2 regions of the Pelotomaculum schinkii genome follow, and region 1 is predicted to be linked to the other one. Evidence: riboswitches for the same ligand, from Rfam matches in the RefSeq annotation. Region 1 holds a riboswitch; the other holds the start of a gene.
The links. Region 1 has a riboswitch for S-adenosylmethionine ahead of Psch_RS03225 (homocysteine biosynthesis protein). Riboswitches for the same ligand answer to the same signal wherever they lie in the genome.
Positions count from the first base shown of each region.

Region 2: another riboswitch for S-adenosylmethionine. It lies ahead of metA (homoserine O-acetyltransferase MetA); the one in region 1 lies ahead of Psch_RS03225 (homocysteine biosynthesis protein).

Region 1 is NZ_QFGA01000001.1:667,334-672,559, forward strand. It holds gene Psch_RS03215 (LexA family protein) at 1-521, opposite strand, end outside; gene Psch_RS03220 (gamma-glutamylcyclotransferase family protein) at 549-1,235, opposite strand; SAM riboswitch class I at 1,386-1,496, shown strand; gene Psch_RS03225 (homocysteine biosynthesis protein) at 1,598-2,803, shown strand; gene Psch_RS03230 (NIL domain-containing protein) at 3,039-3,440, shown strand; gene Psch_RS03235 (UPF0280 family protein) at 3,443-4,198, shown strand; partial or broken gene Psch_RS03240 (IS200/IS605 family transposase) at 4,697-4,846, opposite strand; gene Psch_RS03245 (hypothetical protein) at 4,821-5,093, opposite strand.
Region 2 is NZ_QFGA01000001.1:941,884-947,109, forward strand. It holds gene Psch_RS04535 (homocysteine synthase) at 91-1,377, opposite strand; gene metA (homoserine O-acetyltransferase MetA) at 1,543-2,460, opposite strand; SAM riboswitch class I at 2,530-2,638, opposite strand; partial or broken gene Psch_RS04545 (radical SAM protein) at 2,833-3,123, opposite strand; gene Psch_RS04550 (DUF3231 family protein) at 3,284-4,336, opposite strand; gene Psch_RS04555 (four-helix bundle copper-binding protein) at 5,113-5,226, shown strand, end outside.

The DNA of each region.
Region 1 (5,226 bases):
TTCAGGGTGGTTTCTTCTCCGTTAACCAGAGCGCAAACAATCTGCCCGTCGAAATCCACGTGTGACTGACGGTGGATTAAAACCAGATCGCCTTCATCTATCCCTGCGCCTGCCATTGAATCTCCTTTGACCTGAAGGGCAAAATACTCCTTAACCGCTTTTTGTTGCGGCATTGGGAGCATGCCGATGATATTTTGTTCCGAAAAAACCGGCTGGCCGGCCCGCACGGTACCCAAAACGGCAATACCGGTAAGATCATTAAATATTTCTACATGCTTGTTAAGTGTATTTTTACTTGGAGTATCCTTCTTTGGTTCGTCTACGCCAGGTAGAAAGTATAACACCGGCTTGGCTAAAGCCTCCGACAGCCTCAGCAAGTCGTCGATACCAATTTTGCGTTTTCCCTTCTCATAATAATTAATGGCTGTGGCCGTAAGCCCCAGCTTGGCCCCCAGTCCGGCCTGGGAAAGGAATTTTTCTTCCCTGGCTTTTTTAATTTTGGCCCCGATTTCAACAAACATCTAAAACCGCCCCATCTATACGCAATCTTAATCAATAGTAGGCATGGCTGATACCTGCCGCAGGTACTTTTGAGGGAAGCCAAAGAACTGCCCGCCGGCAACCATCTTTTGAAGATACTGCCGGGATGGAAACAGCATACTGTGCCACTTGAACACAGATGACTCCACACACATCGTACCGACCGCTCCTTCCACCGGTATCCTGATTTTCACCTCTCCCGCTGCGAGAGCCTTTTGCCTTGATTCCATATGGTACACTGCTCCCCACACCTCGCCATCAGAGGATCTGCTTAAATTTGCCACACCCCCGCCGGCGCTCCCGGTTTTGCTGTCATCAAAGGTCAGGTGGTAGCCCTTAAGGCATCCCCTCATCAAAAAATGCACGCCTGGCGATGAACGATATAGTTCAGGTTCGAGCTCCGGTCCATAGGCAAAATAAAGGCAGTCCTCTCCCGCCAGCAGCGGCAGTTGACCGGCAATGAGGTCGTCAATTTCCTGCCTGTTCTGGTGGACGCTAAAAAACCTGCGTTCTGCAAGCGGCTTCACCTCGTCACCGGCAAAAGAGCGGATTTTTCCGCCCAGAGCCAGTACGCCCATTGCCTCCTCCAGTTCTTTAACCTGCAGCTTCGAACGGTTTAATATAGTTTGGAAAGTCAGGGCATTATCCGCTTCCCTGATAACGCAGAGGACCAACAAATTCCTGTCCAGCGCCAAACGAATTCCCCTCCCACTTCAAGTAGAACTTCCCCAATCAAATATTAATAACTTCTACCTCGCCGGGGTTAAATCCTTTTCTAAAACACATACCTATTGACATAAGCTGGTTCAATTGATAGACTAATACACAGTAACTTAATACCTTTGCTCTTATCCGGAGTGGTGGAGGGACTGGCCCAATGAAGCCCGGCAACCTTGGGATTACCCCAAAAAGGTGCTAATTCCTGCAGAAGATCTTTTTCTTCTGACAGATAAGGGGGAAAGCGTTGACTTAGACTTTCTAGCCCCTTCTGTCTTAGAAGGGGTATTCTTATTAAGGACGGCAAGAGCAATGTTTAAACCGGGAGGGACGTGGAACAATGGCAATCGAAAAGACTTACGCCGAAATTAATGAAAAGATTAAGTCCGGTAAAGCGGTTGTACTAACTGCCGAAGAAGTAATCGGCCTGGTTGAAGAAAAAGGACTTACCGAAGCAACCCGGCAGGTAGATGTGGTCACCACCGGAACATTTGCCCCCATGTGTTCTTCCGGTGTATTTCTTAATTTCGGTCATTCCAAGCCCAAGATGAAGATGCAAAAAGTTTGGCTTAACGGTGTCCCGGCCTACTCCGGAATAGCTGCTGTCGACGCCTATCTTGGCGCAACGGAACTTCCCGAGGACGACCCCTGCAACAACAATTATCCTGGTGAATTCCGGTACGGGGGCGGGCATGTAATCCAGGACCTGCTAATGGGTAAAAAGGTCAAACTGGAAGCCACCTCCTACGGTACCGACTGCTACCCACGCCGTGAGCTCGAGACTTATATAAACCTGGACGATATTAACGAAGCGACCCTTTTTAATCCACGCAACTCCTACCAGAACTACAATTGCGGGGTTAACTTGAGCAACCGGGTTATTTATACCTATATGGGAGTATTGAAACCGAATCTGGGCAACGCACATTACTGCAGCGCCGGGCAGCTCAGCCCGCTTTTAAATGACCCCTACTTTTTAACCATAGGCATGGGGACCAAGATCTTCCTGGGGGGCGGGATCGGGTATGTGGCCTGGAACGGCACCCAGCATTTCCCCGAAATTCAAAAAGACGCTGCAGGAAACAGCTACGGACCGTCCGGCGGAACTCTCTCGGTTGTAGGCGATTTAAAACAAATGGAAGCCAACTGGTTGCTTGGGACCAGCTTCCTTGGTTACGGCGCTACCCTTTCCGTAAGCATAGGCATACCCATTCCCATCTTGAACGAAGAAGTGATGCGCTGCGTATCGGTCAGTGACCGCGACCTCTATGCCCCCATTGTCGATTACGGTGAAGCTTACGGCCAGCGGTTGCCCAGCGACTTGGGCTTCGCCAGCTATGCCGAGCTGAAGTCGGGAACCATCACCGTCAACGGCAAAAAAATTCCTACGGCTCCCCTGTCCAGCTATCCCAAAGCCAGGGAAATCGCCGCTATCCTCAAGGAATGGATCTGCAAAGGTGACTTTCTCCTGACCGAACCGGTAAAGCTGCTCCCTTCCTACCGGGACGGCATCCAATCCAAGAAGCTGGAAATCAGGGGGCTGTAGCAAACAATGCTGCACTGAAAAGGAAGCAAGGGGACGGTTCTTTTGCTTCCTACCCTGAAAACAAATGTACAACTTTTCAGCCCATAGAGAGAATCTAAAAAATGCAGGATCGAATTCATGCGCACAAATGCAACATTGTCCGGCGCCGGCGCGCCGTGTGCGATTGAAACCGCGCCTGCATCGAAAGCACCGCTACAGCCCCTGGAGGTATGATATCTGCAAAGGAGTGAACGGCATGGCGCCGAATAAAATAATCCTGCGGTTTGGTGAGAACACATCTGATCAGCCGATTATTTACCGTCTGGTCAAGGACTACGACCTGGTCATCAATATCCTCAAGGCCAACGTCAACCCCAATAAAGAAGGGACGATGGTTTTGGAACTTACCGGGGAAAAATACGAAGAGGGGCTGGGCTACCTGCGAGACCAGGGAATCAGAGTGCAGCCGCTTGCTGAAGAAGTCTTCCGCAACGAGGACAGATGCATTAGTTGCGGAGCGTGTACGGGTATCTGCCCCACCGGCGCCCTGAGCCTGGAAAGGCCTTCCATGGAAGTAAAGTTCGACAGCGATAACTGCATCGTCTGTCAGCTGTGTGTCAAAGTCTGTCCGCTAAAAGCAATGGAGGTCAGGTTTTAGATTTGGAGTACCTGAAGCGTACTTACCGGACTTTATTCCGCCAGGACGACCTGGTCCATTTCCAGGTAGTGGTGCGCCAGACCGACCTGGATATTGGGGTGCGCCGGGAGAGGTTTTCCCCTGAATTAGCGAACTGGGTGGAAAAGCTGCTCAGGGAACTCCGGGAGCCTTTTGAAGTATATACTAAGAAACACCCGGCTTTTCTTCATTCACTAGTACCGTGTGCACCTCTGTCCGGCGCCCCGCCCATCGCCGTCGACATGGCGCAAGCGGCTCGCCTGGCCGGGGTAGGCCCGATGGCCGCCGTGGCCGGAGCTTTTGCCCAGTACATCGGTAGGGCACTGGCCAGACGGTCAAAGGACTTCATTGTTGAAAACGGCGGGGACATCTACCTGCGCAGCACCCGCCGGCGCAAGATAGGTATTTTTGCCGGGGCCTCCCCCCTGTCAAACCGTATTGCCCTTGAAATCAAACCGGAGGATACTCCAATAGGTATCTGCACTTCTTCAGGCACTGTGGGCCCTTCCCTCAGTAAGGGCTGCGCGGACGCCGCCGTGATCCTCTCACCTTCCGCCATCCTGGCCGACGCCGTGGCCACGGCAGCCGGCAACATGGTCCAAGATAGCGGTGATGTTCAGACGGCAGCCGAATTCGCCACAGCAATCGAAGGGGTCACCGGGGCGGTTATCATAAAGGACGACCGCCTGGCCGCCTGCGGCAAGTTAAAGCTTGTTCCCCTTGTATCTAATAGCCAATAATAAGTTTAATCTAACAATTCAAGAAACAAGCCAAGAATAGTCCACGCAATTGTGCCATATAATAGCATTCTTCTTTTTGTTTTTTGATCAATACTTTTTTCGGTGGAAATATTTTTTGTAGATAAAGTATAGCTGAGACAACTAAAAACCCTGTTATTAATTCTAATAGTATATATCCAATTAGCATTAACACAGTCGTAGTCATAATAATTCAATCCCCTCCTTATATTTTATAAAGAGAGTGTAAATACTAATCTGTTCGCCGTTCGGACTGTGTATACCTGCCAGTTGGTTTAGTGCGTCGTAATCAAACAGTGTAACATGTTATTGCTTCTGTAAGCTTCCAGGGTCATCCGTCAAAACAGGTGTTACCAATCATGACCACCCGCTCAGCGGGTGGTTTGCTCTAGCCCTATAAGGGCTTGGGGCTAGGCTGAGCCTCAAGGCTCGCTGAAAGTTCCGCCAGCCGCACACCATTTCAAACTACCCCTAAAGGGGTTATTTTTTCTTGTTTTTGTCTACTGGCTCACCCGTAAACGGGTCTATATATTCTTTTAGACTCAGCTGGTATGCTACAATGTCTTCTTGTAGTTGCTTTCTTATATATTGTTCTATCGCCTTTTTATTGCGTCCTACTGTGTCTACATATGTAACCGGGCGTCGCGTTCCATTCTTTCCAGCAGGTCGGCGGTATCCTCATATGCGGGTAACAGAGGGCTTGTCGAATCTCCATCTGACTAACCTTAAAATCAAGGTGTCGCCTGTCTTGCCGCCTTTGGGAGCGAATTTGCCGGTCGGACTGTTCCAGCAGTTCTTTGACCGCAGTTGAAACCTCAACGCTAATCTGGCTCCCATTGGCGAGTTTATATGAAATTGTAACTAATGGCTTGTCCATTATTTTTTCCTCCCGTTCATCATGTTTGCGGATTGCTCCACAGACTATGGCTGATGAACGGAGAGGGCGGGGAACGGCAGCCGGGGCAGTAAACAGGCCCGGCCCGGACTTCGGGCCAAGTTGGCCCGAAGTT
Region 2 (5,226 bases), 270 kb from region 1:
CAGTTGCTTATAAAAAAGGCCGTATCTCATAATTAATGAGACACAGCCCTTGATTAACCAGTTAGCAGTTTTATCCTTTATTATTGAAATTTATACTTTAGCAAGCGCTTGCTCCAAATCATCGATTAAATCATTGACGCCTTCGATCCCGATTGAAAGTCTTACCAAATCCGGGGTAATACCAGCAGCTTTTTGCTCTTCCTCATCCAGTTCCGCGTGAGTTGTACTTGCCGGGTGAATGACAAGTGACTTGGCGTCCCCAACATTGGCCAACAGAGAGAACAGTTTTAAACTATTAATAAAGTTCTTTCCCGCTGCCACTCCACCTTTTATCCCAAAGGTAAATATTGAACCTGCGCCTTTTGGCAGGTATTTTTTTGCCAGGGGATAATACTGGCTTCCTTCTAGTTCAGGGTAATTAATCCAGGAAACTTTGGGATGCCGGCTTAAATATTCTACAATTTTTCTGGTGTTGGCAACATGTCTTTCAATTCGTAGAGATAAAGATTCCAGCCCTTGCAGGAATAAGAATGCACTGAATGGACTAATTGCCGCGCCTGTATTTCTTAAAAGCTGCACTCTTGCTTTTAAAATGTACGCCCGTGCCCCTAAGTCCTGTGCATATCTAATACCACCATAACTCTTGTCCGGCGTGGTGAAATCGGGGAATCTACCGCTTCCCGCCCAGTCGAATTTGCCACCGTCAACTATGACTCCTCCAATGGTAGTGCCATGCCCGCCAATGAATTTAGTAGCGGAATGAACGACTACATCCGCACCGTATTCTATAGGTCTGAGGAGGTATGGGGTTGTAAAAGTACTGTCAACAATAAGCGGCAATTTGTTCTCGTGAGCTATTTTGGCAACAGCTTCAATATCCAAAACATTTATTCTGGGGTTTCCGATAGTTTCACCATAAAGTGCCTTTGTCTTATCAGTGATAGCTTTTCTGAAGTTTTCCGGATCATCAGGATCAACAAAGATTACATTAATTCCCAATTTTCTCAAGGTAACTGAAAACTGCTCATAGGTTCCGCCATATAAGGTACTTGCAGCAACTATTTCGTCACCTGCACTGGCAACATTAAGAATAGCATATAAGATTGCCGCCGACCCTGATGATGCTGCCAGTGCGCCAACGCCGCCTTCCAATGCTGCAATTCTTTTTTCAAAAACATCCTGAGTCGGATTCATAATTCTGGTATAGATATTTCCCGGCTTTCTTAAATTGAACAGATCTGCAGCGTGATCTGCATCTTCAAAGACATACGATGTTGTTTGATAAATTGGGACTGCTCTTGCTCTTGTTGCCGAATCCGGCTCTTCCTGCCCTGCATGCACTTGTAGTGTTTCAAAACTTAGTTTCTTATTGCTCACTTTTATCTCTCCTCGTTAATAATATCTTTAAGACATACTATCATAAACCATAATTATTAAGTATTTTCCTCAAATTAGAGACATACGTCTTAACCTCAGTATAATATGATAACAACACTCTCCCTTCACCCGCATAGCCATATGATTTATTCTCAAAAACCTCCTTTATCCAATTTCGTTTATGTTATAAGGTGTTTCCTGATATACGTAATAATTGAGCCAGTTTGAAAACAGCAGGTTGGCATGACCCCTCCACTTTACGACAGGTGTCTTTTCCGGATCATCATCCGGAAAATAATTTTTGGGAATATTAATTGGAAGCCCTTTTGCCACATCCCGGTCATACTCTGATTTCAATGATAGTGGGTCGTATTCCGAATGTCCCATAACAAAAATTTGGCGGCCACCTTTAGATGACACTATATAAACACCAGACTCTCTTGATTCAGACAGTATTTCCAGCTCTTTTACTTTCTCAATGTCATCTCTTCTCACTTCTGTGTGTCTTGAGTGGGGTGCAAAGAAAATATCATCAAATCCCCTGAGCAGCCTGATATTCTTTTTGTTTACTACATGGGGAAAAACACCAAACATCTTTGCCGGAAGTTGATACTTGGGAACACCAAAATGGTGGTATAACCCGGCCTGCGCTCCCCAGCATATGTGAAATGTTGAGTATACATGGTGCAGGCTCCATTCCATAATCTTGACCAACTCCGGCCAGTAATCAACCCCCTCATAATCCATCTGTTCAACGGGGGCGCCGGTTATGATCATACCGTCGAATTTCTTTTCTTTGATCTCTTCAAATTTTTCATAGAACTTAAGTAAATGTTCCCTAGGGGTATTCTTTGAAGAATGAGTTTCCGGGTGCAGTAGAGTTACATCCACCTGCAAAGGTGAATTACTCAAATGTCTTAGTATCTGTGTTTCAGTTGTGATTTTGTTGGGCATCAGGTTTAACAAAACAATACTGAGCGGTCTTATATCCTGGTGGACTGCACGCTCTTCATTCATAACGAAAATGTTTTCATTATTTAAAATCTCTGATGATGGAAGATCATCAGGAATATTAATAGGCACCTAACACACCCCTTTCAAAATTAAAAATCCTCTTTCCTAATGAAAGAGGATAAATTTGGCATAATCTCTCTCTCATCTCTCAATGTTTCCATTGCAGGAATTGGCACCGCTGTATTTTTAACAAAATACCGGTTGCCGGGCTTCATCGGGCCAGTCCCTCCACCTCTCTGGATAAGAGTCCTAATATTAAATTATCGATTGAATTCCTACTAATGATATTTCATTAGTGTTATTAATTGAGATTTATTTTATTGCTTTTATCAAGGTTTGTCAATAACTTTTTTAGGAGGTGTGTGTTCATTCTGTGATAATGTCACCCTGAAATATTTCTGAGAAAATGTCACCCTGTAAGTGGTCTGAGGTTTTTTGGAGGAGTGACTGGTCAGTAGCGAGAGGGTCCCCGGGACCAGCTATGGCCAACTACCGTTATCTCGGGCAGAGTTCCAGAGCCTGGCTTACCTTATCCAGGGACTCCTCCGGCGTGAGAACCGCACGGCATACCACGGGCCTTTTTTCCCACTTATTGAAACCGTGCTTGCAGAAGCGGCACTGGATGTTGCAGGACAGGCTGACCGGCAGGTGAATCCTTCCGTATTTATGGTGGGCTTCTCCGTTGAAGCAAGGATGCTTTTTAATCAGGTGATTGTGGACTGATAACTCCACCTTATGCGAAGCTTTGCATAACCCGCCCTGAGGTGTGCCGAAATCAGTAGATGGAATTTGCCTTCTTCCATGTATCCGGCTTTGAGCCATGCCCATTATCATGTCTAGTACTGTTCCATCTGCAATGTGTATTTTGTAAGCAGGTTATTAAAGTAGTAACTCAGTGTATTTTATTTATAAGCTTCTTCCTATCAACAAGACGTGGCGGCTCCTCAAACCAGCTGTTGTCTATCATAATATTTGTTCCGTCCTCTGCAAAGTCTCCGGCTTCAGTCATGATAAGAAGATACTTCGCCTTGAGGTCATGTCTAAAGTTCAAGGTCATAAGATAAGCATATTCCATTGCACCGCAGGTACTTATCAATCCGATGTGAAACATCATCAATTTATCCGAAACGGGAGGTTCAATTGAGTCTGTCACCATAGCGTCCCAAAACATGGGGACAGGAATATCTTCTTCTCTTAAATGAGCGCTAAATATGCCCATTATTTTATCTGAAAGTTTTATACCTCTTTCAATGTAATTCCTAACCTGCTTCGACTTGGCTACCTGCCTGAACCCGGTCATAAGATTCTTCCCCACGGAGTTTAAGAAAACTATGTGAAAAGACGTAGCAATCTCTTGAGCGAGAGAAGGTCTCTTCATGCCGAGGAACCCGGTTAAGAAGTTTTGTTTTTTAACAAAATCAGTTACTTTAGAAATAGTAACATTAGGATACCTGATATAAAGGCCCTTAGAAAGCAGGGTGTTAGTAACCTTGTCAAAATACTCCATAGACGAGACGATACTCTTATTGAAGACCTCCCTTACATCAGAACGGGTTAATAGCCCCCATGTAAGGGTATTTCTGGGCATAATAAATCTTTCAAGACAAAATAAATAGTAAATACAGAAGATATCGGAATAGAGACGAGGCGCCCCTAGGTTAATATCTTCTGCAGTAAAACCTACCGGTTGTGGTAAGTTATCCTGTTCCATGATATTTCTAATGTCTTTTGCCCTCTGCTCATATAACTGGACGGCTTCTTCAACTAAAGGTTTAATATCACTATCCTCAACGTGCCGGGAAAGGTGTTTTACGAAGACGGAAACCATATCGACATTCAGATATGTGTTCCAAAGGTTACCGATTTCCGATGAATTTAATCCAGGGTAACAACAAAAAGGTTCTTCATTAATAATGTTACTACTACCTATTAAAGGTGTTTCCATTTAATGGGCCATCCTCCCACCGTGATGTAAGTCAATAGCTATATTTTTTTCTTTACTTATTTTGCCGTTGTCTGTAGCTATTATGCGTTATTTGTATTTGGACCCGCAAACCCAGATGACCTAGGAGGCTTCCGGTAGCAGCCGAGATTTAACCAACAGGGATAGTACAGCTTCTTTCACTGTGATGTGTTGCAGGTAGAGCCTTGCTCGAGGCGAGGAACTATGTTTCGTAGCGATTTTCAAAAAAACAGGTAATCATGAACCAAACTTAGCCCGCCTATCTGGTTTCCGTTAAATACTACGTCGAACTTTAACTAGTAAGGCCCCCTTTAATACAAAATATCCCTATTTCTCCCCCCCTTCCGATATGGCTGAATTCATTATAAGAAAAACTTTTTACGAAACCATCTCAAAGATGTTACATTTCTATCACATTTCAGGCCTATTACTTAAAGTCAAAAAATTGGGACGGGAGTTTAATCTCCCCGCCCCTGGCTTGTTGATATTATTCTTATATTTGGTCTCCTTCTGCCGTCACACCCCCACCGCAATGGTTGATAAAGAGCCATCTTTCGTGCTATTCATCCATACAGTTCATCGGGCCAAGACCGTTCTTGCTGTGAAACTTATGCATCAAAAATTTGTTCCAGATATTAGCAATTAAGCCATAGTCTGCATAACATAATAGAAACCTGACGGTGAGGGGGTATTACATGGATATCCATTGAAGATTGTCGGCTTGCATAATAGTTTCATTTATAGAAAGGAGAATTGTTATGTCTGAAAACCTCTCTAGTTATGCCTACTACCCCATCGCTTCCCATGAAGGTGTATTGAAAACCGTCCAGAACTGCGAAGCTGTCTGCGAAAATACCTTCACCGCCGTCCTC